3 regions of the Sphingobium agri genome follow, and region 1 is predicted to be linked to each of the others. Evidence: predicted binding sites of a transcription regulator. Region 1 holds the regulator's gene; each other region holds the start of a gene.
What was found. Region 1 encodes LexA, which represses DNA repair genes until DNA is damaged. Its sites were predicted from a motif close to GTTCCNCNCTTGTTCT; they were not measured.
Positions count from the first base shown of each region.

Region 2: a site for LexA is predicted at 3,827-3,842, ahead of uvrA (excinuclease ABC subunit UvrA). Genes of this name have one in related genera too.
Region 3: a site for LexA is predicted at 2,368-2,383, ahead of MU848_RS08065 (ATP-dependent helicase). Genes of this name have one in related genera too.

Region 1 covers NZ_JALKHS010000006.1:536,030-545,654, forward strand. The annotation lists gene MU848_RS05800 (DUF2336 domain-containing protein) at 1-1,012, shown strand, start outside; gene MU848_RS05805 (sensor histidine kinase) at 1,012-2,394, shown strand; gene MU848_RS05810 (citrate synthase) at 2,456-3,742, opposite strand; gene gltX (glutamate--tRNA ligase) at 3,753-5,216, opposite strand; gene MU848_RS05820 (ComEC/Rec2 family competence protein) at 5,292-7,427, shown strand; gene lexA (transcriptional repressor LexA) at 7,388-8,059, opposite strand; gene MU848_RS05830 (hypothetical protein) at 8,211-8,366, shown strand; gene MU848_RS05835 (molybdopterin molybdotransferase MoeA) at 8,422-9,600, opposite strand; gene moaC (cyclic pyranopterin monophosphate synthase MoaC) at 9,597-9,625, opposite strand, start outside.
Region 2 covers NZ_JALKHS010000014.1:4,438-14,062, forward strand. The annotation lists gene MU848_RS15250 (P-loop ATPase, Sll1717 family) at 1-866, shown strand, start outside; gene uvrA (excinuclease ABC subunit UvrA) at 867-3,815, opposite strand; gene MU848_RS15260 (UrcA family protein) at 4,286-4,648, shown strand; gene MU848_RS15265 (hypothetical protein) at 4,850-5,083, shown strand; gene MU848_RS15270 (hypothetical protein) at 5,193-5,441, shown strand; gene MU848_RS15275 (winged helix-turn-helix domain-containing protein) at 5,484-5,846, shown strand; gene MU848_RS15280 (hypothetical protein) at 6,053-6,601, shown strand; gene MU848_RS15285 (SDR family oxidoreductase) at 6,795-7,661, opposite strand; gene MU848_RS15290 (hypothetical protein) at 7,754-8,629, opposite strand; gene MU848_RS15295 (SLC13 family permease) at 8,733-9,625, shown strand, end outside.
Region 3 covers NZ_JALKHS010000006.1:957,189-966,813, forward strand. The annotation lists gene MU848_RS08065 (ATP-dependent helicase) at 24-2,300, opposite strand; gene MU848_RS08070 (GFA family protein) at 2,402-2,797, shown strand; gene MU848_RS08075 (RrF2 family transcriptional regulator) at 3,296-3,757, opposite strand; gene MU848_RS08080 (globin domain-containing protein) at 3,869-4,318, shown strand; gene rsmD (16S rRNA (guanine(966)-N(2))-methyltransferase RsmD) at 4,413-4,949, opposite strand; gene MU848_RS08090 (pseudouridine synthase) at 5,007-5,921, opposite strand; gene MU848_RS08095 (response regulator) at 6,082-6,540, shown strand; gene MU848_RS08100 (alpha/beta hydrolase) at 6,594-7,676, opposite strand; gene MU848_RS19125 (YkvA family protein) at 7,774-8,151, shown strand; gene MU848_RS08110 (AmpG family muropeptide MFS transporter) at 8,314-9,625, shown strand, end outside; gene MU848_RS08115 (DUF6628 family protein) at 9,624-9,625, opposite strand, start outside.

The DNA.
Region 1 (9,625 bases):
CGGCATGTCCGCCGTTCCTGTAGGTCATGCCATTGATCTCGCCTTTTTCTTTCCCAATGAGGGACGGGAGCGGCATGACGCACTGATGGCGGAGACGCGCCGCCATCTGGGTGGCTGTGTCGCTGGCATCGAGCATTCGCTGCGATTCGCGCTGGAACGGCCCGACCTGACGAGCATCCTGGCGCAACATCCTGAACCTGTCTGTTGGCCCACCATCTGCGCCCAACCGACGTTGCTGGGACCGGCATTACTGTCCCATATGCAGATGCGCGCTGGCGTGACGCTCCTGCTAAGGCAATTTGGCCAGCCGGACGACCGGCTGGACGAAACAGAGGCGGAAATCCTCTTCCCGGCTGATGATCCTGCGGTGACCGAATCGTTGGTTGCGCTTGCCATGGCGGAAGGGCGCTGGCTGGCGCTGGGCGGAGAGGATGACGCGATGCAGCCGGACCTTCCGGCCGAACATTATGCGGAGCTCATGTGGACAGCGGCTGCCTGCCTGATGGCAGTCGTTCAGCGCGCCTCGCTTGTTGACGCCGGAGAGATATTGCCTGCTTTTGAAAAGGCGGGTTGGTCGCTGCTGGCCGAACATGACGAAACGCGCGGGCCGATTGCTGCGGCGGACAGGCTGGTGCGGCGCCTGGGATCCCGAGCCGACATGCCCGAGTTGCTGGGAGCAGCCCTTAGCCAGAGGCGCTTCCTGCTGTTCGCGTCCCTTGCAGCCCGACGGCTCCGCATGGATGGCGCGCATGTGGCGGACATATTGGTGATGGGCCCTATCAGTGAACTGGCGGCGCTCTGCCGGTCGCTCGGCGGTTCGGATGCGGACTACCGGCATTTGTTGCTGGCGCTGCGTCCCGTACGACCTTCACTGACAGACGCTGCCATCATCGTCGAGGCAGAACGGTATCAGTCGTTGACAGAGGGGCAGGCGGACGCTTTGGTAAATGCCTTGCGCGCGCCTCGTTCGCTCCGCGCGAAAATCGATCATTTGCGGCGGATCACCACCTGATGAACATGCCGGCGCATCCTGCCATCATCCGCGCTACCGTGGCGGCGAACGGATTGCTGCTGAGCGCTGATGCGCCGTTGCTGGCTTTGCAGCGGGAGGCGGGGTCGGATGTCGGGGCGGTCCTTGCCATTCCTCAACTCGCGGCGCTCGCGCGGCTGGCGTCGCGGCTCTCGATCGCCGTGTCCCGTACTGTCACTGCCGCCACCGAGCGGGGTGACGTGGACATGTGGGTGCGCGCCAAGCCGGAAGCTGACGGAGTGCAGCTTTCCGTCATTGAGTGGAACGAGCGGGCCGCGGCAGCTGCGCCCACGGACATGATACGCCGGGAAGCAGATATTGCGGCGGTCTCGGAGGGGTGGACCTGGCAAGTTGATACGCAGTTGCGGTTTCAGATGGTGCTGGAGGGCGCTGGGCCGGAAAGCGCTCTGCCACAGACACCGCCTTTGCCCGGCAGCCGTCTGACCAGCTATTTTGAATTGCGCCCTGACGAGGAAGGCGACCTTGCCATTTTGCGCGGCTTTGCGCAGCGGCGAGCCTTTCGCGACCAGATCGCCACCTTGATCGCAGAGCCCGAGCAATGTTTCCGCCTGTCCGGTTTTCCGATGTTCGATCTGGCGGGGCAGCTGCTGGGTTATCGGGGCAAGGCCTTTCCCTTGGATCGGGCCATCCTTGCGCCGCATGTGCCGCCTGCACCGGCCGTCGTCATATATCCGGCGGAATTCGGACGTCGCCTTGACAGGTCCTTGCGCCAACCGCTGGGCCGGATCATCGCCAATGCGGATTCCATCAACGCCCAGTTCGACGGTCCCTTGCGGCCGGATTATGCGGGTTACGCGTCCGATATCGCAGCGGCCGGGCGCCATCTGATGGCTTTGATCGACGACTTGGCTGACTTGCAGGCGATCGACAGGCTGGATTTTACCGTTGCTACCGAGGATGTGGACCTTGCCGACATCGGGCGGCGGGCGGCGGGCCTGTTTCTCGTCAAGGCTATGAGCCGCAAGATCCGGATCATCTCGCCAGAGCCCGATCAGAAAGCCATCGCGACAGGCGAGTTCCGGCGGGCTTTACAGATCCTCATGAACCTCGTCGGCAATGCGGTGCGCTATGGGCCAGAAGATAGTGAAGTCAGGATCGAGACCGGCGTCGATGAAGGGCGGGCCTGGATTGCCGTGATGGACCAGGGCGCCGGTGTTCCCGAGGATATGCGGGAGCGGATTTTCCATAAGTTCGAGCGGCTTGGCCGCAGCGATCCTGGCGGTAGTGGCCTTGGCCTCTATATTTCGCGGCGGCTGGCGCTTGCCATGGGCGGGGATATTCACATCGGTGATGCCCCTGATGGAGGGGCGCGCTTCATGCTGACCCTGCCGGCCAGCGAATAAGCCGCAAACAAAAACGGCGCCCTGTTGGGCGCCGTTTCCATTTTCACCAAAGCTGCGATGATCAGCGCTGGCTGACCGGCACATAGTCGCGCTGTGCGGGGCCCGTGTACAGCTGGCGCGGGCGGCCGATCTTCTGCGCGGGGTCGGAGATCATTTCGTTCCACTGCGCCACCCAGCCAACTGTGCGGGCGAGGGCGAAAAGAACCGTGAACATCTCGGTCGGGAAGCCGATCGCGGACAGGATCACGCCCGAATAGAAGTCCACATTGGGATAGAGCTTCTTTTCGATGAAATAGGGATCATTGAGCGCGATCTGCTCCAGTTCCTTGGCGACGTCGAACACCGGATCGTTGACGCCAAGCTTTTCCAGAACATCCTTCGCCGTCTTCTGCATGACGGTCGCGCGCGGATCGTAATTCTTGTACACGCGATGGCCAAAGCCCATCAGACGGAACGGGTCATCCTTGTTCTTCGCGCGAGCGATATATTCGGGGATGCGGTCGACGGTGCCGATCTCACGCAACATGTTGAGCGCGGCTTCGTTCGCGCCGCCATGGGCAGGACCCCAGAGGCAAGCGATGCCGGCCGCGATGCATGCGAAGGGATTGGCACCGGACGAACCAGCGAGGCGAACCGTCGAGGTCGACGCGTTCTGCTCATGGTCGGCATGAAGGATGAAGATCTTGTCCATCGCATCGACGATGACCGGATCGGGCTCATATTCCTCGGCCGGGACCGAGAAGGTCATGCGCAGGAAATTGGCGGTGTAGCTGAGGTCGTTGCGCGGATAGACGAAGGGCTGACCCACCGAATATTTATAGGCCATCGCTGCGATCGTCGGCATCTTCGCGATCAGGCGGTGGCTCGCGATCTTGCGCTGCTCCGGATCGTTGATGTCCGTCGAATCATGATAGAAAGCGGAGAGGGCGCCAACGACGCCGCACATGATCGCCATCGGGTGCGCGTCGCGGCGGAAACCGCGATAGAAGGTGGTCAGCTGTTCGTGCACCATGGTGTGGCGGGTGATGGTGCGGGTGAAGTCTTCCAGATCCTTCTTCGAAGGCAGCTCGCCGTTCAGCAGCAGATAGCTGACTTCCATGAAGCTCGACTGTTCAGCAAGCTGATCGATCGGGTATCCGCGATGCAACAGAATGCCAGCGTCGCCATCGATATAGGTCAGGCCCGAATCGCAGCTGGCCGTGGACGTGAAGCCCGGATCATAGGTGAACATGCCGGTATTGGCGTAGAGCTTGCGAACGTCGATGACCTTCGGGCCGACAGAGCCGCTCAGGATGCCATATTCCTTGGCATCACCGCCGACCGTCAAAGTGGCATTATTGTCCGACATCTCGTTCTCCTTAATTGCCAACAGCCGGCGATGCCTGCCTGGCATCCGCGAGCCGCTCCAAGCTCCCGTCTTTTCCAAGAAGGAAAAGAACATCAAATATCCCCGGCGAAACCGTGCGACCGGTCAGCGCCGCGCGTAGCGGCTGGGCCACTTTGCCCAACCCCAATCCGGCTTCCTCTGCCACGCGGCGGATCGCTTCCTCGATCGCTTCGATCGTCCAGGACTGGACGGAATCAAGAGCGTCGGCTGTCTTCCCAAGCAGCTCGCGCGCCGAGTCGTCTAGCAGAGCCATTGCCTTGTCGTCAAAATCCAGAGGACGGCTCTTGAACAGAAACTCGGCACCCTCGGCGATTTCGTTCAGGGTCTTGGCGCGGGGCTTGAGCGAAGGCATGGCTTGCGCAAGCAGCGTCTGGGCTTCTGCCCCCAGCGTTGTGCCGAGACGGTGTGCGACGCGAGGCAAGACCAGTTCCGCGAGGCGCTGATCGTCCGCCTCGCGCAGGTAGAATGCGTTGAGATTTTCCAGCTTCTTGATGTCGAAACGGGAAGGAGACCGGCCTACGCCGTCAATGTCGAACAACTCGATCGCGCGTTCCCGCGAGATGGTTTCTTCGTCGCCATAGCCCCAGCCCAGACGCAGGAGATAGTTGAGCACCGCCTCAGGCAGCATCCCCATCTCATCGCGATAGGCGTCGACACCAAGAGCGCCGTGCCGCTTTGAAAGCTTCGCGCCGTCCGAGCCGTGGATGAGGGGGATATGAGCGTAAACAGGCTCTTTCCAACCCATCGCCTTGATGATTCCAAGTTGGCGGAAGGCGTTGTTCAGATGGTCGTCACCGCGGATCACGTGCGTGACGCCCATGTCGTTATCATCGACGACCACCGCGAGCATGTATGTGGGCGTGCCGTCCGAACGGAGCAGGATCATGTCATCCAACTCCGCATTCTGTACCACCACGCGACCCTGCACGGCATCGTCGATAACCGTCTCGCCCTCACGCGGCGCTTTCAAACGGATGACGAAGGGCGCGTCTGCCGGAGCTTCGGAAGAATCCCGATCGCGCCAGCGGCCGTCATAGCGCATCGGTTGCTTCGCGGCGCGCTGCTGCTCGCGCAGTTCCGCCAACTCTTCCGGAGTCGCATAGCAACGATAGGCGTACCCGGCGGCCAGCAATTGGTTGGCGACCTCCGCATGACGTTGCGAACGTTCGAACTGGAAAACAGCGGGCTCGTCGCCGGAGAGGCCAAGCCATTCCAGGCCGTCGAAAATCGCGGCGACCGCTTCTTCGGTGGAGCGGGCGCGATCCGTATCTTCAATGCGCAACAGGAACTTGCCGCCATGATGCCGGGCGAATAACCAGTTGAACAACGCTGTACGCGCGCCGCCGATATGCAGAAATCCCGTGGGCGATGGCGCGAAACGGGTTACCACCTGCTTGTTCAAACCCGTTGCACTCACCGCTTTATTCCTCGACATCCGCCTTGCTCAATCATGAACGCGACGCCCCCTAGCATGGCTTTTGAGCCACGACAAACGTCCGTTGCCCGGATTATGACAGGCGGCGGACATCGATTTTTCATGGCTGTCGAAGGCTGGCTGGAGTCGGAGCGCGAACAGCTTCCGCTATGGATACCGGTCGGCTTGGGACTAGGCATCGGCGCTTGGTTCTCTCTCCCTAATCCATTGGAATGGTTGGGCTTCTGCTGCTGCGCACTAGCTATCGCCTGTGGCGGGATGATGCTGCCGGCGGGCGGTCGCTTGCGCCAATCGATGATATTGGGGGGCTTGCTCGCCGCCTTTGGCTGTGTGCTGATTTGGTGCAAAGCTGTGGCTATCGGATCAGCGCCATTGCCCCGCGCGATCTTTATGGAGGTGACCGGGGAAGTCAGGACGGTTGATGCCGTTCCTGCCGAGCAGATGAGTCGTGTGAAGATAAGACCGATCGGCACGGCTGGACTGCCCCCGCTGATCCGGGTGAACATGGCCGCGGCGGATGTGCCTGACGGGCTTGGCAGAGGTGCCATCATCCGATTCCGCACCCGGTTGATGCCTCCTGCCGAAGCAAGTCTACCAGGCGCATATGATTTTTCGCGCCGCGCCTATTTTCAGGGGATTGGAGCTACGGGAAGAGCGTTGAGGCCCATAACGGTGCTGCGTCCATCTACCGATGGCCCGCCTCTGCGCAACCGCCTGTTCGCGCACATATTGGAGAAGGCCGACGGCGACGGGACCGGCATCGCCGCAGCGCTGGCTACGGGCGACCAGGGCGCAATCAGCGAGGCGGACGCTGAAGCGATGCGGCGCAGCGGCCTTGCCCATCTACTTTCCATCAGTGGCTTGCACGTCACCGCCCTGATCGGTGCGGTCATTTTCCTGCTGATGCGTATCATGGCGCTTAGCCCGCGTGCAGCATTGAACTGGCCGTTGATGCTGGTCGCGGCGGCGGGCGGGGCGTTGGCGGGGATTGGATATACCCTGCTCACCGGGGCCGAGGTTCCGACGGTTCGGTCCTGTGTTGCCGCGCTGCTCGTGCTCGGCGGGCTTGCGCTTGGCCGCGAAGCAATCACGCTGCGATTGATAGCTGCCGGTGCGTTGGTCGTTCTGCTGCTGTGGCCAGAAGCTTTGGTAGGCCCCAGCTTTCAGATGAGCTTCGGAGCGGTGATCGCGCTCGTGGCCTTGAGTGAGCATCCTCGCTTCCGCGCCTTTGCGGCGGCCCGGGAGGAGACAGGGTTTCGGCGATTGATGCGGCACCTGGTCATACTCCTTCTTTCCGGTTTCGCGGTGGAACTGGTTCTCGCACCGATCGCGCTGGCGCATTTTCACAAGGCGGGGATGCTGGGCGCTTTCGCCAATCTCATCGCTATTCCCCTGACCACCTTTGTCGTGATGCCGCTTGAAGCGATCGCCTTGCTGCTGGACGTCGCGGGTCTGGGCGCTCCGGCCTGGTGGCTAACCGGCCGAGCGCTCGAGCTGCTGTTGATGATCGCACATGGGGTGGCGGCAAGTCCGTGGGCGGTCGTTACCGCGCCGGTCGTTCCCAACTTTGTTTTTGGGATGATGGTGCTGGGCGGACTTTGGTGCCTGCTCTGGCGGAGTGCCTGGCGCTGGTGTGGTTTAGTGCCCGTTGCGGCGGGCGTCGCTGTCATTGTGCTGAGTTCTCCTCCGGACATTCTGGTCACGGCCGATGGACGGCATGTAGCGGTGCGGGAGCAGGATGGCAGCATGGCGATCCTGCGTGAGCGGGCAGGCGATTATGTCCGGGACATGATCGCCGAAAGCGCAGGCTATGAGGGGACTTTGAGCCCGATCGCGGCACTGCCCGAAGCGCGCTGTTCGATTGACCTCTGCATGGTCGCCGTCAGGGGAGGAGGGCGCCTATGGCAGTTGCTGGTAACGAGGACAGGCGTCGTCGTTCCTAGGGAAAGCCTGCAACGGGACTGTGCGCGCGCGGACATAGTTATTGCGGATCGCCGCCTGCCGGCCTGGTGCCGTCCGCGCTGGCTGAAAGCGGACCGGCGGATGTTGGCGCGCACGGGAGGGCTGGCAATCGATCTTGATGGAGGGACGGTTCGGACCGCCAAGAAGGCGGGTGACGCACATCCGTGGGTTGTGCAGCCATCCTACTTACCGTCCCGCCATAAGTCCTATCAATTATATCGCCGCAGCAATCCCGCGAGCTTGCCCTGAATGCGCACCTGCTTCGGATCGTAGATCTGCGCCTCATAGGCGCTGTTCGCCGGGTCAAGCCTGACCTTAGGTCCTTGCCGATGGAAATATTTGAGCGTCGCTTCGCTTTCCTCGATCAAGGCAACGACGATCTGGCCTTCGCGAGCCACTTCGGTCCGCTGGATCAGCGCGAAATCGCCATCGAGAATGCCTGCGTCGACCATAGAGTCACCGGAGACCTCCAGAGCATAATGGTCCCCAGCACCCAGCAGTGCCGCTGGAACGGACAGCATATTCTGTCCTTCCATGGCTTCGATCGGAACACCCGCCGCGATCCTGCCGTGCAGCGGAATTTCGATCACGTCATTTGCGGCGATCGGAGGCTTTGCAGCCAGTTGAGGCTTGGGCGGGGAGACGGCCTTGGGCGCGCGGTTCATCGCTTCGGGCAGCTTCAGCACTTCGAGTGCGCGTGCGCGATTTGGCAGGCGGCGGATGAATCCGCGCTCTTCCAGCGCATTGATCAACCGGTGTATCCCGGATTTTGATCGCAGGTCCAAAGCTTCTTTCATCTCCTCAAAAGAAGGCGAGACACCGCCTTCCTCGAGCCGATTTTGAATGAAGCTCAGCAATTCCTGTTGCTTAGGCGTCAGCATGCCCGCTTGTCCTCCATGGAACGGATGGAGAACGCATAGGAAACGGAAGGGGGCGAGTCAAGCGGCTTGCGCCAAGCGTAACGAAAGGAACGGACCTGCGTCACAGCCGTTCAATAGCCGCCTTCCTAAAGAGGGTGAATAGGAGAGAATGATGGCGAACCAGAACAACCAGGACAGCAATCAGCGCCGCCAGCAGGGTGGCGACCGTTCCAGTCAGGGCGGCCGTCAGCAGCAGCAGGAAAACCGTCAGGGTCAGATGGGCGAAAGCCACAAGGACAAAGGCGGACAAGGCAAGCAGCAGCGCTGATCGACCTATTGGTTGAAGCATGGGAAGGGGTCGCGTCGCGGCCCCTTTCTCTTTGCTAAAGTGGCAGGATGGTGACTTGCTCTCCGGCGGTTGCCGGGGGCGAACCTGCGGGCCGCACGATAAGGCATTCCGCTTGGGCGAGCGCAGCGGTCGCAGCGCTGTCCTGCGAGGTGACCGACACCAGCCCATCGGCAGTGTGGAAGGCGCGGAGATAATCATCGCGCTCGCCCGTCGCCGGAAGCGGCGCTGCAAGTGATGCGATCGCGGAGCGCGGGAGCGGATCCGCCGCACCGGCCAGGTGGCGGACGAGCGGCAGCAGGAACAGCGTGGCGGTCACGAAGGCGGATACGGGGTTTCCGGGCAGGCCAAGGAAGATGCTGTGCCCGAGCTTTCCGGCCATCAGAGGCTTGCCGGGCCGCATGCGGATCTTCCAGAAATCGAGACTGCCGCCCGCTGCTGCAAAGGCGGGGCGAACCAGATCATGATCGCCAACCGACGCCCCGCCGGTCGAAAGGATGATGTCGGCCTTGGCGGAGTTTTCCAGCGCCTTGGTCAATGCTTCGAGGTCGTCGGGGATGATGCCGATGTCGATCACCTCCGCTCCTATGGCGCCGAGCATCGCAGCAAGCATGGGCGCATTTGAGCAAGGGAGGCAGCCGGGCGGGGTGGGCGCTCCAGGGGGGACAAGTTCATTGCCGGTGGAGACCAGGGCGACGCGGGGACGCGCGCCGACCGGAAGGCTTCCATGTCCACCCAGGACGGCGAGCGCGATCTGAGCGGGGCCGAGCGCTGCTCCGGCTGACAGGAGCCGTTGGTTCACAGCGAAATCCGTCGCGGTGGCTCGAACATGCCGCCCTGCCTTCAGCACGTCGCCGCGCGGATATAGGAGCCCATCGCGAAGCTCGGCATCTTCCTGGATCAGGATGGCGTCCGATGCAGGTGGAAGTGGCGCGCCGGTGAAAATGCGGCAGCTCTCCCCGTTCGCCAGTGGCGGGGGGAGGGCAGCTCCCGCCGTGCTTTCGATGGCGATCCGCCAAGGGCCGGGCCATTCTGCTGCCTTGATGGCGTAGCCGTCCATCGCGGAGAGATCGGCCCAGGGTTGGTCGCGCAGGGCAAATATGTCGCGTGTCAGCCACCGGCCTGCACAGGCAGATGCCGCTACCTCCTCCTCTGGCAAGCGGCTGCCCAGCGCGAGTAGGCGAGCTTGGGCCTCCGCGACAGGGAGCAGGCTCATGGGGCCCGCCAGTCGCCCGACTTAC
Region 2 (9,625 bases), on a different contig from region 1:
GATTTAAGTTAATTCGTGCACTGATTGAGACCATCAAGAAATTTAAGAAAGTTCCAAATCTTAAAATTGTAATTAGCTTAAGAGCAGATCTTCTTGAAAGTGTTTTGTCCCATACAACTTCTGCGGGGTTTCAGCAGGAGAAGTATGAAGATATGTATCTGAGGTTGCGGTGGAGCGAAAGCCAATTGAAGGAGCTTTCGGATAAAAGAATTTCGCTCCTCTTTAAGCAGCAGTACACCAATTCATCTGCATCTTTTTACGATATATTCTCTAAGAAGGTGGGTGACACAGATGCTTTCTCCTATATGTTTGAAAGAACCCTCCAAAGGCCCAGAGATGTAATAGCCTTCGTGAATCAGTGTTTAGAAGATGCCGCAGGCCAAACCTCGATAACTCACCGTACGATCCGCCAAGCGGAAGATGCGTATTCTCAAAACAGGCTTAGGTCACTGGCTGACGAATGGCGTGAGGCCTACGGTGATTTGGAAGGCGTTCTCGAATGCCTTTCAGCAGTTGACCCTCGCTTTTCTGCGAAGGATTTGACGCAAGAAATCATGGAGAACGCCTGTTTAACTCTGATGTGCGACGAATCCGACGAGAACGGTTATGGAGTGTTCCGGAAGCAATGCGATCTAATTCTAAGTAGCCAAAGTACATGGGACGAGATGAGAAAAAAAGTATTCGAGGTATTATATAGCGTTGGCGCATTGGGTTTAAAAACAAGAGATGGCGCTCCATATGCGTGGAGCTTCCAAAATCAGCCTACATTGCAATACAATAAGGTAACGGACGAAACTACATTTGCTATCCACCCTATGTTATTCAAAGCTTTAGGGAAATACACAGATCCACGAAGATTGATCTGATCACTCCGCCGCCACAGCCTCCAACCCCAACAGCGGTGCCAAGTAGCGCCCGGTAAAGCTCCGGGCGTTCTTCGCCACCTTCTCCGGCGTGCCTTCGGCGACGACTTCGCCGCCCTTGACGCCGCCTTCGGGGCCCATGTCGATGATCCAGTCGGCGGTCTTGATGACGTCCAGATTATGCTCGATCACGACCACGCTGTTGCCCTGTTCGACCAGGGCGTGGAGGACTTCGAGCAGTTTGCGGACGTCTTCGAAGTGGAGGCCGGTGGTGGGCTCGTCCAATATGTAGAGGGTCTGGCCGGTGGCGCGGCGGGAGAGTTCCTTGGCGAGTTTGACGCGCTGGGCTTCGCCGCCGGACAGGGTGGTGGCCTGCTGGCCGACCTTGATATAGCCGAGGCCGACTTCGGCGAGCATCGCCATCTTGTCGCGGATGGGGGGGACGGCCTTGAAGAATTCCACCGCGTCCTCGACCGTCATGTCGAGCACGTCGGCGATGCTGTGGCCCTTGAACTTCACCTCCAGCGTCTCGCGATTGTAGCGCGCGCCGTGGCAGACGTCGCAGGTGACATAGACGTCGGGGAGGAAGTGCATCTCGATCTTGAGCAGGCCGTCGCCGGTGCAGGCTTCGCAGCGGCCGCCCTTGACGTTGAAGGAGAAGCGGCCGGGTTTGTAGCCGCGCGCCTGCGCTTCGGGGAGGCCCGCGAACCAGTCGCGGATGTTGGTGAAGGCTCCGGTATAGGTCGCCGGGTTGGAGCGCGGGGTGCGGCCGATGGGCGACTGGTCGATGTCGATCACCTTGTCGCAATGTTCAAGGCCCGTCACCTTGTCATGCGGGCCAGCGACGATGCGGGCTCCGTTGAGGGTGCGGGCCGACGCTGCGTAGAGGGTGTCGATGGTGAAGCTGGACTTGCCCGAGCCTGACACGCCGGTGATGCAGGTGAAGGTGCCGAGCGGGATGCTGGCGGTGACGTTCTGCAGGTTGTTGGCGCGGGCGTTGTGGACGGTGAGCTTCTTGCCATTGCCCTTGCGGCGCTTACTGGGGACTTCGATGCGGCGGGTGCCGTTGAGGTAATCTGCGGTCAGGCTGTCCTTGTGGGCGAGCAGTTCGTTGAGGGTGCCCTGCGCGACGATGGTGCCGCCGTGGACGCCTGCGCCCGGTCCCATGTCGACGATATAGTCGGCCATGCGGATCGCGTCCTCGTCATGCTCCACGACGATGACGGTGTTGCCGAGGTCGCGCAGGCGCTTGAGGGTCACGAGCAGGCGGTCATTGTCGCGCTGGTGCAGGCCGATGCTGGGTTCGTCGAGGACGTAGAGGACGCCCGACAGGCCGCTGCCGATCTGCGAGGCGAGGCGGATGCGTTGGGACTCGCCGCCTGACAGGGTGCCGCTGGTGCGGTCGAGGTTCAGATAGTCGAGGCCGACATTGTTGAGGAAGCCGAGCCGCTCGACAATTTCCTTGAGGATGGCCTTGGCGATCTGGTTCTGCTGGTCGGTGAGCTGGGCGGGAAGGGTGGAGAAGAAGCCGAGCGCGTCCACCACCGAGCGGCGGGTGGACATGGAGATGTCCTCGCCCGCGATCTTGACGGCGCGGGCTTCGGGTTTGAGGCGGGCGCCGTGGCAGGTCTCGCAGGGCATGGCGGTTTGGTATTTGGACAGCTCCTCGCGCATCCAGGCGGAGTCGGTCTGGAGGAGCCGGCGGTTGAGGTTGCCGATGACGCCTTCGAAGGCTTTTTTGACCTCGTAGCTCTTCTTGCCATCGACGAATTTGAGGGTGACGGGTTTGCCTGCGGTGCCGTGGAGGATGATGATTTTGACCTCTGGCGGGAGGTCCTGCCACGGGGTTTCGAGGTTGAAGCCGAATTCCTTGGCGAGGGAGCCGAGGACTTGCATATAGTAGGGGCTGGGCGGGTTGGACTTGGCCCAGGGGACGATGGCGCCCTTCTTGAGCGTGAGATGTTCGTTAGGGACGACGAGTTCGGGGTCGAACTCCTGCCGTTCTCCGAGGCCGTCGCAGGCTGGGCAGGCGCCTTGCGGGGCGTTGAAGGAGAAGAGGCGGGGCTCGATCTCGGGAATCGTGAAGCCGCTGACGGGGCAGGCGAATTTTTCGGAGAAGACTATGCGGTTGGGGGGGACTTCGGCGCCTTTCAGGGTGCCTTCGCGCTTGGGGATAGCCCCCACCCCCGGCCCCTCCCCTGAAGGGGAGGGGAGAATGTCGGCCACGGTCCCGTCGGCCAGGTCCACATAAGCCAAGCCGTCGGCGAGCTTTAGCGCCTGTTCGAAGCTGTCGGCTAGGCGGGTGGACATGTCCGCGTCTACCGCGAGGCGGTCGACGACGACTTCGATGTCATGTTTGTATTTCTTGTCGAGGGCGGGGGCTTCCTCGATCAGGTACATTTCGCCGTCGATGCGGACGCGGGTGTAGCCCGCCTTCTGCCACTCCAGCAGTTCCTTCTTATACTCGCCCTTGCGGCCGCGGACGACGGGGGCGAGGAGGTAGAAGCGGGTGCCTTGCGGAAGTTGCATCACGCGGTCGACCATCTGGCTGACGGTCTGGGCGCTGATCGGTTCTCCGGTCGCGGGGGAGTAGGGGATGCCGACACGCGCCCAGAGGAGGCGCATATAGTCGTATATTTCAGTGACGGTCGCGACGGTGGAGCGCGGGTTGCGGCTGGTCGTCTTCTGTTCGATCGAGATGGCGGGGGAGAGGCCGTCGATATGCTCGACATCCGGCTTCTGCATCATCTCCAGGAACTGGCGCGCATAGGCGGAGAGGGACTCCACATAGCGACGCTGCCCTTCGGCATAGATGGTGTCGAAGGCGAGGGAGGATTTGCCCGAGCCGGACAGGCCGGTGATGACGATCAGGCTGTCGCGGGGGAGATCGACGTCCACGCCCTTGAGATTATGCTCGCGCGCGCCGCGTACGGAGATTGTGGTCAGACTCATGGGGGCGTGTTGTTCCAGATTTGTTCTGATGGGGCAAGTTTATCGCGCGGATATGGGATAGCGGGCGGCGGCTCGCAAGCGGGGCATGCTTTCCGGCGCGAGCGTGCGGCGGATCGTCGAAAGAGAAAGCGAAATTAACCTGTTTAGGTGTATAAGGAACTTCATGGGAAGGCCGTAACGGCGGCGTCTTCCGAGTCCAGAGACAGAAGAGATCCCGGATAGCCCGACAGCATCCCGGATACGCCCCCGGCCATCCCTTGCGCCGGGGGCGTTTTACTGTTCACGCCGATTTCGGTGAACGGTGTTTTACGCTACGACAACAAGGCTTTTCCGGGTCGACAGCTGCTTTTGTTGGGAGTATTTCGGCACCCGCCGGAAGGACTGACGGGTCCCAGCCCTCCGGTTGATCGCGGGCAAGGTCGCCTTCAAGAGCGACAAGGCCGCAGCAGTTCAATTGAGGGGGACCAATCATGACTTTTTTTGCCAAGCGCAGCGGCGCGTTGCTCGCCGCTTTGTCTGCGACCCTGTTCATGGGCGCGGCGGCACAGGCTGGCGCCATTCCGTTCGAATCCAACGGCCGTACCGTGGAGGTGCGCTATGGCGATCTGGACCTGTCGAAGAAGTCGGGTCAGCGGGAGCTGACCGCGCGTGTCCGCCGCGCTGCCGTGAAGGTCTGTCCGGGGCGTACGATGAAGGATCTGCGCGCCTGCCAGATCGCGGCGGTGGATCATGTCCGTGAGCCGATGGCTATCGCGATCGCAAAGGCGCAGGGCGGGGATGCGAGCCGCTTTGCTGAGGTTGGCAAGGACAAGGTGCCGGGCGCGGGGAATTGAGCGTCCGCGTTTAAAGGGTGACCAGCTCTTCGTCGCTGGCGTTGCGCAGGCCCACCCCCTAACGCCCTCCCGCTTGCGGGAGGGGGGACAATGAAGCTAGTCTGAAGCTGTCTGTATGAAGATGCTCCCTTGGAACCGGCCATCGGGAATGGCCGTTGATCCTGCGTGGCGCGCGGTGTTCGCTGCGCCAAGGAGAGAAAGATGAGCGACAAGACCGATATTCGTCCCAACAGCCGTGAAGAGGCGCATGATGAGCGCCCCACGGATGCGCAGGACCATGCCGTCACCGCCGAGGAGCAGCTGGAAGAAGGATTGATGGACAGCATGGATGCGTCCGATCCGCCATCGGCGACCAAGCCGGGCGATCATGGCGATCCGGTTCCTTCATCGGGCTTCCAGGAAGAAGATGATGAGGATGAGAAGGCCGGGCGATAGACGGCGGCGATATTGATGATATGATCGATGGGCGAGGCGAACCGGATCGGCGGTGGCCGGGCGGTTCGCCGAGCGCACGACGCTGAAAAAGGTGAGAGGAGCCTTATTGATGCCGACTTCCGCTACTCCCGCGATCGAACGCATTGCCCGGGTGCTGGCCGGACGCCAGCTGAGCCTGAATGGCGAGGGCAGCGATCCGCACGCGTCGGGCGCGGTGGATGCGAGCTGGCAGGACCATGTGGATGATGCCTATGCGATCCTCCACACGCTGCGCGAACCCGATGAGCAGATGGCGCAGGCGGGCGACGTTGCCGTGTGGCGCAGCATGATCGGCGCGGTGCTGGAACGGCGGCCCTGACGCGGCATTGGCGGTGCGGCCCGCCCATGCCATAGAGAGCGGATGAGCGGGCCGGGCCTCAAGATCAAGATACAGCTTTATTGTGGCGACGAGATCGCCATGGGGCCGGGCAAGGCCGACCTGCTCGACGCGATCGTCAGCGAGGGATCGATTTCGGCGGCCGGGCGGAAGCTGAAGATGAGCTATCGCCGCTGCTGGATGCTGGTGGACGTGATGAACCGGTGCTGGTCTGCGCCACTGGTGGCGACGTCGAGCGAAGGCGCGGTGCTGACGGAACTGGGGCTTAGCGTGCTTTCCCAATATCGCGGATTGCAGAAGGCCGCGGCGAGCGCGGCGGGACGGTCGCACTGGCCCGACCTGGCGCGGGAGTTGCGGGGCGCGCCGCTGCCGATGAGGGAAAATTAACTGTCTGCGCTATCCTATCTTTCGTCGCTGGGATGAACGGAGAGGATGCCCACGCGTTTCCATTCGGCGCAATCACAAAAATTACATGTTGCAGCGCACAAAGAAACGTGATTCCTTATAGTTGTCGGCAGAACCGGCGCTTAATCTTTCAGTAACCATGAAAGGCGCATGATCTGCCGATCGACTTGAAGTCGGAGGGCAAGAGCATGGGCACCAATGCAAGACCGGCTGACGGGGCAATCACCCTGGCTGAATTGCGCGAATTCGCCAGTTTCCCGTCTGCCACGCAGCGCTACATCCGCAGATCGCTGGACATCGGCCTCCACCGCCGCGACGCCATGAAGCTATGGTCGCGCGACATGGTGGAGGAAGCGAGCATCCGCGCGCAGGCCCGCATTTACGGGCGGCTGGACGAGATCAAGGCGCGAGTGCCCGACGATAGCGGCCTCGATCAGATGGAGCCGTTCATGGCGCCGCTGGTGACGATTTCCGCATTCGACCTGGGGCAGGACCGGCTGAGCAGCTTTTCCGCTTATCGCTTCCTGTATGAGCGGCTGTTGGGGGCGGGGGCCCGGCCATGGTTGCCAGGGGCCTTCTGCGCGGCGGCGAGCCTGCCGCATCTCCATCCCGAGAAACGCCGGGCGTTGTTGCAGTCGATCAGCGAAGCTGCGGCTACGGCGGTGGGCTGGTCGAACCGGGAGCCGACATTCTACCCTGAGTGGGTGGAGAAGGTGGATTTGAGCAAGGCGAACTGATCTTCTGTCTCCCTCCCGCAGGCGGAGGTCGCTGGCCTTCTCCCTCTCCCCTTTAGGGGAGAGGGCTGGGAGAGGGGAATGAGCGCCGTCGGCTTCACGGGCCCCTCTCCCGCCTTCGCTGCGCTCGGCACCTCGGCCAGAGTCACGTGCCTCTAGCCGACCCCTGAAGGGGAGAGGGACTTACCTGTTTCACTTACCCATTCACGATCGTGCCGCCATTGGGGTGCAGGACTTGTCCCGACATGTAGCTGGAGTCCTCGCAGGCGAGGAAGAGGAAGGCGGGGGCGACTTCGTTGGGTTGGCCGGGGCGGCCCATGGGTACGGATTCGCCGAAATGTTCGAGCTTTTCCGGGCTTGCGCCGCCTGATGGATTGAGCGGGGTCCAGATGGGGCCCGGGGCGACGGCGTTGACGCGGATGCCGTCTTTCACCAGATTTTCCGACAGGCTGCGGGTGAAGGCGGTGATCGCACCCTTGGTGCTCGAATAATCGAGCAGTTCCGACGAGCCCTGATACATGGTGACGCTGGTGCAGTTGACGATCGCCGCGCCTTTTTTGAGGTGCGGGCGGGCAGCTTGCGTCAGGAAGAACATGCCGAAGATGTTGGTTTGGAAGGTGCGGCGCAGCTGTTCCTCGGTAATGTCGGTGATGTCCTGATCGGGATGCTGTTCACCGGCATTGTTGACGAGGATGTCAAGGCGGCCGAAACGGTCGATGACTTGTTTCACGGCATCGTCGCAGAAGGATTTTTCGCCAATGTCTCCGGCGATGGTAAGGGCCTGTTGTCCTTCAGCTTCGACGATCTGGGCGGTTTTCTTAGCGTCGTCATGTTCGCAGAGGTAGAGGATGGCGATGTCCGCGCCTTCGCGGGCGTAGAGGGCGGCGACCGCGCGGCCGATGCCGCTGTCCGCGCCAGTGATCAGGGCGACCTTGCCCGCGAGGCGGCCGGAGCCGGGATAGCGGGGTTCCCATTCGGGCTTGGGCTCCAGCTTGCTTTCGTGACCGGGCAAGCCGTCTTCGTGGATCATCTCTTCATGATTGTCGGACTGGGTGTCGGACATGGCGCATCTCCTTTTCCCGGCCAACACTTTGGCAGGGGAGATGGTTCATGGTGTTGTGAGCCGGAGCGCGAGATCGGGTGAACGGGTGGCTTTCAGTGCCCGGCGGAGCCCGCCGCGCCGCGATTTTCCCAGATGGCGAGCGGTGCGTCGGCGCCCGGCATTTCCATGCGCACTTCGCGCAAGGAGACGGCGATGACGCAGGCGGGGCGCTGTTCCACGCCTGACGGCTGGACGCAGTGGACGGGGCCGTTGCCCGGCACCTGCTCGATCCGGCCGATCAGGCGGAGCCTGAGACCGCGCGAAGGGGCGAAATCTTCCGGGGCGAGGCGCAGCACCTTCTCGAAAGGGCGGCCCTGGCGCCAGAGGTCGTTGCCGTCATTCTGGCCGAATTGGGCGAGGGCGAGAGTCTGATCGGGTGCTGGCGCAGGGGCTTGCTGATCGGGAGAGGCTGTCCTGGGCGCGGCGGGGCATTCGTCGCTGGTGGACCAGGGGCGCTCCATCCAGAACCCCTCGGCATAGCCGTCGCCGCCGGGGGGGAGTTCGAAGTCGGCTGCCTTCCACGTGACCGGCATGGCATGGACGCGCAAGACTCCCGCCGCCTCATCATAGCGCCAGCGCATGGGGACGGCGCTATCCTCGTCCGCCTCCCCGGAACAGCCGAAGGGAAGGGAAAGCTCGAACCGCTGCCCTACCGCCCCGGCGAGGTCATCGGGCAGCGGCTTGCCCGACGACAGGGCATCGGCGGCGCGGCGGGCGAGATCGGTGATCTCCGCACGGCCCCAGAGGCGGGGCGATTGCGGCAGGACGGGGATGGGCGGCGGAATGACCGCGACGGGCGCGGGGGCGGGCGGCGGAGCCTTGGGCGCGGTGGCGCGGCCCAGCAGGAAGCCCCCCGCACCGATGGCGATGAAAGCGGCCAACCCCGCGGCTATGGCGAGCCGGCTGGTCCGGGCACTGGGTTCACGCATAAGCCTTTGATAGCAAAAAAGTCCTCCTTCTCCAGAGGATAATCGCCCTTTTTCCGCCTTGCTGCGTTGACAGGGGCGGCAGCAGGCACGAGGCAGGGGGCGCATGACGATTGACCAAGTTCTGACGCTGCTGGTGCTGGCCGCCGTCGTCGCCGCGCTGATATGGGACAAGGTGCGCGCCGATGTCGTCGCCCTGTCCGGCGCGGCGGTGCTGTTGATGACCGGCGTCGTGCGGCCCGTCGATGTGCAGGGCGCTTTTGCGAGCCCGGCGATCATCGCGCTCGCGTCGCTGTTCGTCATTGCCTATGCGCTGGAGCTGTCGGGCCTGCTCGACCGGGCGATCGCCATGGCGGTGTCGATGTGCAAGCGGATGGGCGCGACCGGCATGTGGCTGCTGCTGTCGATGATCGGCGCGGTGTCCTGCTTCCTTAATTCGACGCCGATCGTCGTGCTGGGCGCGCCGGTGGTGCGCGACGTCGCCAATGCGCTGCGCCTGTCGCCCAAGCGGTTCCTGATGCCGCTGTCCTACATCACCATATTGACCGGATGCTGCACCCTGATCGGGACGTCCACCAACCTGCTGGTCGACGATATGGCCAGCGTGGCCGGGCAGCCGCGCTTCGGCATTTTCGAAATTACGCCGGTGGGCGTGCCGATGGCGCTGGCGGGCGGGCTGTACCTGTTCCTGTTCAGCAAGAGGCTGCTGGGCGGACGGCATGAAGCAGACGAGCGGGAAGGGGAAGCGCAGCCGATCGACGCGTCCCATGTGTACAGCGCGCAGGTGGGCGACCCGGCGGTGTTCGCCGAGCCCCGGCCGCTGAACCCCGCAAAGGCGGCGATCGCACTCAGCGTGTTCGCGGCGGCGGTCGGGCTGGCGGCGATCGATGTCGCGCCGATCGCGGCGAGCGCCTTTGCAGGGGCGGTGTTGCTGATCCTGCTGCGGGTGATCAGCGCGGACGAGGCCTATAGCGGGCTGCGGCCGCAGATCCTGATCCT
Region 3 (9,625 bases), 420 kb from region 1:
TGCCGGACCTCTAACCCTCAACGTCAGGCGGGCTGTACAAAGCTGTCCATGACGCGCTTGCGGCCCGCTGTCTCAAAGTCGATTTCCAGCTTATTGCCCTCGATTTCGGCAACGGTTCCGTAACCGAATTTCTGATGAAAAACGCGTAAACCCAACTGCATGTCATCCCGACCCTTGTTGCCGAGTGAGATGGCAGATGCTCGGGCTTCCACGATCCGAACAGGTTCGCGATTGAATTGACCGCCTTGTTGCGCACGTTGCCAACCCGGGCCGCGGCCGTTGCCACGTTGGACATTGGAGAAGGGGTCGGCACGCTCAGACCAGTTAGCGCGCCATAATGACGCTCCGCCAGTCATGCTGCTTTCTTCCTCGACATGCTCAGGCGGCAGTTCGCCGACGAAGCGGGACGGGATAGAACTGGTCCACTGGCCATATATACGCCGGTTGGCAGCATGCAGAATGATGCACATCTTTCGAGCGCGCGTGATCGCGACATAAGCGAGCCGGCGTTCCTCTTCGAGGCTGTTGAGCCCGCCTTCGTCGAGCGCGCGCTGGGACGGGAAAATTCCTTCTTCCCAGCCTGCCAGGAATACAGTGTCGAACTCGAGCCCCTTTGCCGCGTGTATGGTCATGATCGTGACCTTGCGTTCTTCGGCTTGCGCATCATTGTCCATGACCAGTGATACGTGCTCTAGAAACGCGCCAAGCGTTTCATACTCCTCCATCGCGCGGGTAAGCTCGTTCAGGTTTTCAAGGCGGCCCGCACTTTCGGCTGTACGCTCCGCTTGAAGCATCGCCGTATAGCCGCTTTCGTCAAGTATCTGGCGCGCCAGTTCGGCATGAGGCAACTGAGCCGCCCTGTCACGCCAACGTGCAAGGTCTCCTATGAACGATCCCAGGCTCCGGCGCGCCTGAGGCGTCAATTCATCAGTGTCCAGGATGCGCGCAGCCGCCAGCGCCAAAGGAATGCCTTCCGCCCTTGCCAGTCGGTGGAGCTTCTCCACCGCCTTGTCGCCAAGGCCTCTTTTGGGAACGTTGACGATCCGCTCGAATGCCAAATCGTCAGCCGGTTGATTAACAAGACGCAGATAGGCAAGCGCATCACGAATTTCGGCACGCTCGTAGAAACGGAATCCGCCCACAATACGATAGGCGAGGCCGATCTGGATGAAGCGGTCTTCAAACTCGCGAGTCTGATGCTGTGCGCGAACCAGGATAGCCACATCATCGAGCGACTGCCCGGAACGCTCCAGCGATTCGATCTCGTCGCCTACGCGGCGAGCTTCCTCTGGACCGTCCCAGACCCCGATGACACGAACCTTTTCTCCGACGTCGATATCGGTCCAAAGCGTCTTCCCCAACCGGTTGCCATTTTCGGCAATCACTCCGGAAGCGGCGCCAAGAATATGAGGCGTCGATCGGTAATTCTGCTCCAGGCGAACGATCTTGGCGCCGGGAAAATCTTTCTCGAACCGCAGGATGTTGGCGACTTCGGCACCTCGCCACGAATAGATGGACTGGTCGTCGTCGCCCACGCAGCAAATATTCTTGCGCTGTTGAGCGAGCAGGCGGAGCCACAGATATTGGCTGCTGTTAGTGTCCTGATATTCATCGACCATGATGTAGCGGAACCGTTGCTGATAGCTTTCCAGCACATCACGATGGCGCTTCAGGATCGTCAGCACGTGGAGCAGCAGGTCGCCAAAATCGCAGGCGTTCACGTCACGAAGCCGGGCCTGGTAAGCTGCGTAAAGCTTCTGGCCACGTCCATTCGCATAAGCTTCGCTATCGCTAGCGCCAATTTCTTCCGGCGTTAGTCCCTTATTCTTCCATTGGTCGATCAGGCCGCCCAACTGCCGCGCGGGCCATCGCTTTTCATCGATGCCTTCTGCTTGGATCAATTGCTTCATCAGGCGGAGTTGATCGTCGGTATCAAGGATGGTGAAATTGGACTGAAGCCCCACCAATTCCGCATGCCGGCGCAGCATCTTCGCCGCAATCGCGTGGAAGGTCCCAAGCCACGGCATCCCTTCGACCGCAGGACCTATCATGCGTCCGACGCGCTCCCGCATTTCTCTCGCGGCCTTGTTGGTGAACGTCACCGCCAGAATTTCGGACGGGTAAGCACGACGCGTAGCGACAAGATGAGCAAGCCGCGCGGTCAGTGCGGCGGTCTTGCCCGTTCCTGCACCTGCCAGCACGAGGACCGGCCCTTCGGTCGTAAGCACAGCCTCCCGCTGAGGTTCATTGAGGCCCTGAAGATAAGGTGGATCATCGGGCGAGGGAGCGGGGACGGTCATGTTCAACAACTAGGGAGCATGGGAAGGGTGAGCAAGGGCAGCCCCTTGCAGCGGCCATCGATCTATGAGAACAAAAGGCGAATCATGCAAGGGGAAATGCCATGGCCAAGGGACGATGCCAGTGTGGATCGATCCATTACGAGGTAGAGGGGGAACCAATCTACAGCGCTATTTGCCATTGCAGCGACTGCCGCCGCAGTGCCGGAGCGCCCATGGTTGGTTGGGCGCTCTTTGCAGAAGCAAATCTGAAGGTTGTGGGTGAGCCGAGACTGTACCGATCTTCTGAAGACGCGACACGGCACTTCTGCGCCAGTTGCGGCACCGGCCTTTTCTACCGGAATTCGAAAAGTTTTCCCGGGATGGTTGATATCCAGACTTCGACTTTGGATGCCCCCTCTCTGTTCCCTCCCGTCATCCACGTGCAATGGGCAGAGGCATTGCCGTGGATGGGCGCTGCACATGAACTTCCCCATGTTGAGCGCTACCCGGAGGATTGATTACATTCATTTGGTGGCAGCAGGACAACAGTTCGTCGCGGATATGGAACGCTGGCGTCACCGATCTGGTTCTTCACCAGCCAAGAGGCAGAATGGGGTGAAGAACAGGAAAGGACGACCCGATGAAATCGATCATGCTTGCAGGTGCGGCATTGCTGGCTTTTTCAACCGGCGCTACTGGCATTGCGATCGCCCAGGGTGCGCCGGACAATGCGGCTCAGCCTCCAGCAACTGACACAATGCCGGCGGATTCAGCGACACCCGCAACGGCTGCCGATCCGAACGCGGGTCAGCCCACCGGAGAGGTTCCGCCTGCTACAGGCATGGCGCCAGCTTCGCCCGCAGTGCCTAGAGATCCCGCGGCTCCTGTAGGAAGCTCAGCAAATCCCGTGACGGTGGGCGGGAACATGACGCCGCCGCCTGCTGGCGGAAAGGACTATCCGCTGTGCAGCCGAACCGTACAGGATAGCTGCATCAATCCAGGTGAAGCGCCGCGTTCTAAGAAGGCGCGCAGGAATCGCTGACTTGGGACAGGGGCGCGGGCAGGGCAGCGATGAGCGCCGCCAGCCCGGCCTTGTCTTTAGCGGCGTCGGCCAAGCTGTGCTGATCGAGCACGGCGAGGAAGGCGGCTGTCGCGGCCTTTAATATGCCGGAGAGGCCGCAGGCGGAGCGCAGCCCGCAACCGGCACAGTCCGCTAGATTCATGTCGGTTTCGGTATGGCGGATGACTTCGCCTAAACTGATCAATTCGGGAGGGCGGGCGAGCGTGAAGCCGCCGCCTCTTCCTCTCTGGGTGGTGATGAAGCCGCCGAGGCCGAGATGATGGACGACTTTCATCAAATGATTGCGTGACAACGCGTAGGCGTCGGCCACTTCTGGGATTGTCGCGCGGCCGGTGGGCGTGACTGCCAGATGGATGAGGACGCGCAGGGCGTAGTCGGTGTGGCGAGTCAATTGCATGAGGGAATGCGTTAATTGAAAGAGATTTGAGGATAAAACATGTAGCTGGTTTACATGTTTAAACATGTCACGTAAATGCACCTTTATCGAGTCTCGCAAAAGGGGTGCATCATGAACCAGCTCAGCGCTGAAACCATCGCGATCGTCAAGGCAACCGCTCCCGCGCTTCGGAGCCATGGCGTGGAGATCACCACAGCCATGTATGCGCGGCTGTTTCAGGATGCGTCGATCAAGGACATGTTCGACCAGGCGGCGCAGGAAAGTGGCGAGCAGCCGAAGCGTTTGGCAGCCGCTATCCTGGGATATGCGGAAAATATCGACAAGTTGCAGGCACTGACCGGCGCGGTGGAGCGCATGGTGCAGCGGCATGTCGAAACCGGCGTGAAGGCCGAGCATTATCCGAAGGTCGCCGAGGCGCTGCTGCCCGCGATCCGTGATGTGCTGGGGGCTGAGGTAGCCACCGACGCGGTCCTGGAAGCTTGGGGTAAGGCTTACTGGTTCCTGGCGGATATTCTGATTGGGAAGGAAGCGCAGGCTTATGAGGATGCTGAGGCTGCTTGATTGAGAGGAGCAGGGGGCGCTTGGGGCGTTCCCCTCTCCCTAACCTCGATGAGAGTCACCTGCCTCTCATCGACCCCTGAAGGGGAGAGGGAGTTTAGGCTGCTCTTAACAGGGTCAGGCGCGCCTTCCCTACGTCCCGTATTGCGTCCGCGACGAAGCCCTTCACTTCCACATCCTCACGCCTGTCGGTTTCGATGCTGACCCAGGTAGCCGGGCCGGTCCATCCCAGGCGGCTGAGCTTGTCGAGCGCTACCGCGCCCGCGCCGCTATTGTAGGGCGGGTCCATGAAGATGAGGTCGAGCGGCTTGGGGGCTGGGCCGAGGGACAGGACGCTGCTCTGACGGATATCCGGGCGGACGCCGAGCCGTTCGCCATTGGCGCGGATCGCGTCCAAGGCTGCACGATCCTGTTCGACGAAGAGACAGGTGGCTGCGCCCCGCGACATGGCTTCAAAGCCCAAGGCTCCCGAGCCTGCGAAGAAATCACCGACATTCAAGCCTTCGAAGGAGCCGATCCGGCTCAGCAGCATGGAGAAGAGCGTTTCGCGGGTGCGATCGGCAGTGGGGCGGGTGGCGTCGCCCTTGGGAGCGGTGAGGGGGCGGCCTCTCCATTGGCCTGCGATGATTCTCATGGGTGGCGTTCCAGAAGAAGGGCGGGCTTCGGCAAATTCAGCCCGAAGGGATGAAAATCAGGATTTGGGCGTCTTCAGGCTTTTGCGGAAGACGATGAGGTCATGCTGCCGTACCTCCTCTACCGCGCCGGAAGCCAGTTCGCCTAGGTGGAAGGGGCCATAGCTGGTGCGGATGAGGCGGCTTACCTGAAGCCCGAGATGTTCCAGAACGCGGCGGACTTCGCGGTTCTTGCCCTCCGTCAGCGTCATTTCAATCCACTGGTTGCGCCCGGTGCGGCGTTCCAGATTGGCCTCGATCTGTCCGTAGCGGATGCCGTCAATTTCTATGCCTTCGAACAGATCTTCAAGCTGGGCCTGGCTGATGTCGCCGAAGGCGCGGGCGCGGTAGGTGCGGGGAACGCCCGTTGCGGGCAATTCCATCTGCCGCTTGAATTCGCCATCGGTGGTGAGGAGCAGCAGCCCTTCGGTCGTCATGTCGAGGCGGCCGATCGGCATCACGCGCGGCAGATCGGCGGGCAAGCGGTCGTAAATGGTCGGGCGGCCGCGGGGATCACGTTCCGTGGTCAGATAGCCTGAAGGTTTGTGAAAGAGGAAGAGACGTGCCGGAGCAGGCTGAGCGACTGGCGTTCCGTCCACCGCGACTCCGTTGAGCGAGGTCAGCAAGGTCGCAGGCGTAGATACCGCTTCGCCGTCCAAGGTGACGCGGCCTTCCTCGATCATCCGTTCGACTTCGCGGCGCGAGGCTATGCCGGCGCGGGCAAGCAGCTTGGCGATGCGTTGCGGTTCATTCTTGCCGCTGGCGGCCGCAGCCGTGCGAGCCGGATGAGGATTGGCAGGCTTGGCCGGAGCGGCCTTTGCCTTGCGGAAAGGGGGGCGAGCCGGACGCGTACCAGCTGGCTTGTCCTGCGAAGGGCGCCGGGGTCCGCCCGGTCCTGCCCTGCGCGGCGGTCCTGATTTTTTCGGCGGCTCCACGCTCGGTTCCTTTAACGAAGCGGCGGCACTTCCCATATGGAAAGCACCGGAAAATGACGAAAGGTGCCGTGCCATCGCCCAATGCGGAGGAACGGCCGCAACTCCCTTGGGATGCTGCGCGTTTGATCGGTTGCATGGCGCATATGGGGCGGATCGGCAAATGTTTTTCGGGCTAGTCAAAGGGGACTCAAAGCCACGGCAGCAGGGACAGGCGATCCGCAGCGTGCTGGTCGTTGAAGACGAGCCGCTGGTCGCGTTCGACAATGAGCATGTGCTGGAGCAAGCGGGATATCGCGTTGCAGCGACCGTCGATGATTATGATCATGCCATCCGCGTGATCGAGCAGGATGAGGTCGATCTGGTCATCGCCGACATCACCCTGCACGGGGACAAGACCGGCATCGACGTCGCTCGGCATGCCTATGCCAAGGGTTTGGCGGTACTGTTCGTCAGTGGAAGTTGCCCGGTGGACGCGCATGAGATGGCGGTCGGATGCTTGGCCAAGCCCTATTTGCCGCGCGAACTGCTGGCTTCGATCGGCGTGATCGAGGCTTTGATGGTTGGGGCCGATCGTCCCCGGGTGCCTCGGGGGTTGCATTTGTTTGATGATGTGGGGTGAGGCTGGGTGGGTCGCTGCTTTCCCGTCCAATCCACAGGCAGGCGTAGTGCCGATCAGGCCCGAGGCCAGCGCCCGTTCAACCACTTGCGCGTATCGCTCAATATTGCCTGATCTTCGGGCGTCTGCTGGCCGAAACCGGCATGCGGCATGGCTTCGCTGACGTAGAGATCCGCCTCGACATTCGCGGCTCTTAGCGCCGCATGCATCCTGACTGTATCGGACAGCAGCCGGTCGCGGGTTCCCGTGATCAGATGTGTCGGCGGAAAGGCGGTCGCGAGATCGCCGAAAAGCGGCGAAAGATAAGGCTGACGCGGATCATTGCCATTGAGGTAGAGTTCGGTCGATCCAACGCCATCGGGGTCGCGCAGCACTGGGTCGAGACCGTAGAGCACCTGCCAGCTGTCGCCAGCATTGGTAAGGTCGGTCACCGGCGTTTGGAGAATCAGCGCACTCGGCTTTTCCAAGCCCGCATCGCGTATCTTGAGCATCAATGCAGCCGCCAGATTGCCGCCTGCCGATCCGCCCGAGACCAACATGTTCCTTGCGCCAAAGTCCTTCAGCAATGCGCGGTACACCGCGAAACAGTCGTTCAAACCCGCTGGAAACGGATGTTCCGGCGGCATCCTGTAATCCACGGCATAGGTGACGCAGCCATATTGCATCGCCGTGATCTTGGCCAAGGCCATGGCATGCCGACCACCGAACAGCACCCAGCCCCCACCGTGAATGCTGAGATGCGCCTTCCGACGGTCAGCTTCACTCAGGCCCTTGGGGGTAGCCAAATAGACTGTTGCTCCACCCATCTGCCGCGTCTCCACGTCAACGCCGGGAATTTTCAGGATCATTTCAACCGGCAGGGGGGCGTTGCCCGCTGCAACATAGGCGTGCCAACCCGCTACGTCCTCCGGCGCGGGCACAGGAGCTGGAGGGGGCTGCATCGCGCCTTTGCGCAAATAATCCTGCGCGGCCTTGCTGATGGTTGAGGGCGGTGGAAAATTGCGGGGCACGGCGGTGGAACCGGGCAATGAGGTTTCGGAAGCGCCATGCGCGGACCTTTCCGCCAAGGATGCGATACCGGTTGTTGTGACGCCAGCGATCACACTCCTGCGATCCATGCCCTTGCGACCTGTGCTCATATGAGCCCTCTATATCGCGCGTCATCGTCCGATTACAAGAAAGGACATTGTTGCTCGATCAGTTGCAGGCAGCGTCGCGCCGTTCCATTCAGGGCTGATGAACCGGACGGCGATGAAAAGGCTCAACGAGTGGGCGAGGAACATCAAGCGCGATGTCATCGCCCTCTGGTTCGCTGCGCGCGATCCTCGGGTTGCCTGGTATGCGAAGGCTTTGGCGGCTGCTGTCGCGGCTTACGCCCTGTCGCCGGTCGACCTCATTCCGGATTTCATTCCTGTCCTTGGCTATCTTGATGATCTGGTGATCGTGCCGTTGGGCATCATGGCTGCGGTCAGGCTCGTTCCTCAGCATGTGATGGCTGAGCTTCGGATGAAGGCCGTGGAGCGGCGCAAGCCTGTGTCTGTGGCAGGTTTGATCTTCGTTGTGATCGTGTGGATTGTGGCGGTCGGGTTTGTGGGGTGGATGTTGGTGGGTTGATGGCGTCGAAGCGCCAACCTTTTGCACTCGATCTACGTTGCGCTGGCCCACCCCCAGCCCTCCCGCCTGCGGGAGGGGAGATAGGGAGGGGCCGTTGTGCTTGTTTCTTCGATGATTGGCCATATGGTGGCGGGATAAGCATCTTCGGGGGCGCAGCTTTTCATGAATGACATTGCCGTTGGCACCAGAAGTTGGCTGGATGCTGTGAAACCCTATGTGGAGAAGGCGCCGCTCGCCGCGCTTTTCCTGGGGATTTCCTCGGGCTTTCCTTTTGCGATGATCGGCGCGAACCTGGCGTCACGACTGGCGCAGGACGGGATCGATAAGAAAAGCGTCACGGCGTTCAGCCTGGTGCTGCTCGCCTATAACCTCAAATGGCTGTGGGCATGGGTGATCGAAGGGGTGAAGCTGCCGCTGCTGCATCGGCTGGGGCAGCGCGTGTCCTGGATGCTGGTGGCCGGTCTGCTGGTGATGGCAGCGGTGGTCAATCTCGCCTTTGTCGATCCGGCGAACGACCTGATGGGCACGGTGCGGGCGGCGATCCTGCTGGGGATTGCGGGGGCGACGTTCGACATCATCATCGATGGCTATCGGATCGAGATACTGCGGCCCGAGCAATTGGGCATCGGTGCGGGGATGTCGCAATATGGCTGGCGGATCGGCGCGGCAGCGGCGGGTGCGCTGGCGCTGGTGGTGGCGCAATATTGGGACTGGACGCTGGCTTATCTGGTCTGTTCCATGTTCGCGCTGCCCGCGATGCTGGCGGCGTTGGTCGTCGGCGAGCCCGAGCGGCATCGGGAGATTGCTTCGCGCAAAACGGGCGGGGAGCTGGTGCAGGCGATCGTCGGGCCCTTCGTCGACTTCTTCAAGCGAAAGGGCGCGCTGCTCGTCCTGCTCTTCATCATCGTGCACAAGATCGGGGACACGCTGGCGAACCTGACGTTCCGGCTGCTGTTCAACGATCTGGGCTACAGCAATGAGGAGATCGCGATCTACGATGTGGGCGTGGGCTTCTGGGCGTTGCTGGCGGGGATTTTCGTGGGCGGCGTGTTGTATGCGCGGCTGGGGTTGAAACGGTCGGTGCTGATCAGCCTGGTGCTGATGGCGGTGTCGAACTTCAGCTTTGCGCTGCTGGCGGGGACCGGCAAGAGCAATCTGGGCATGGCGGGCGCGATCGGCTTCGAGAATTTCGCGAGCGGGATCGGCGGCGTGGCGGTGGTCGCGTACTTCTCAGCGCTGTGCGACCTGCGCTTTACCGCTGCCCAATATGCGATGATTTCGGCAGCGGCGAGCATCGTTGGGCGCTTCCTGACCGGGACGACGGCGGGGGCGCTGATCGAGCGGTTTGGCTATGTGGACTTCTATCTGTTGACGACCGTGTTGGCGCTGCCGGGCATCATCCTTTTCTGGTTGATGATGCGCAGCGGGTTGGTGGATGCGAGCGTCGGCAGCGCGGCGACGGATGAGGGGGCTC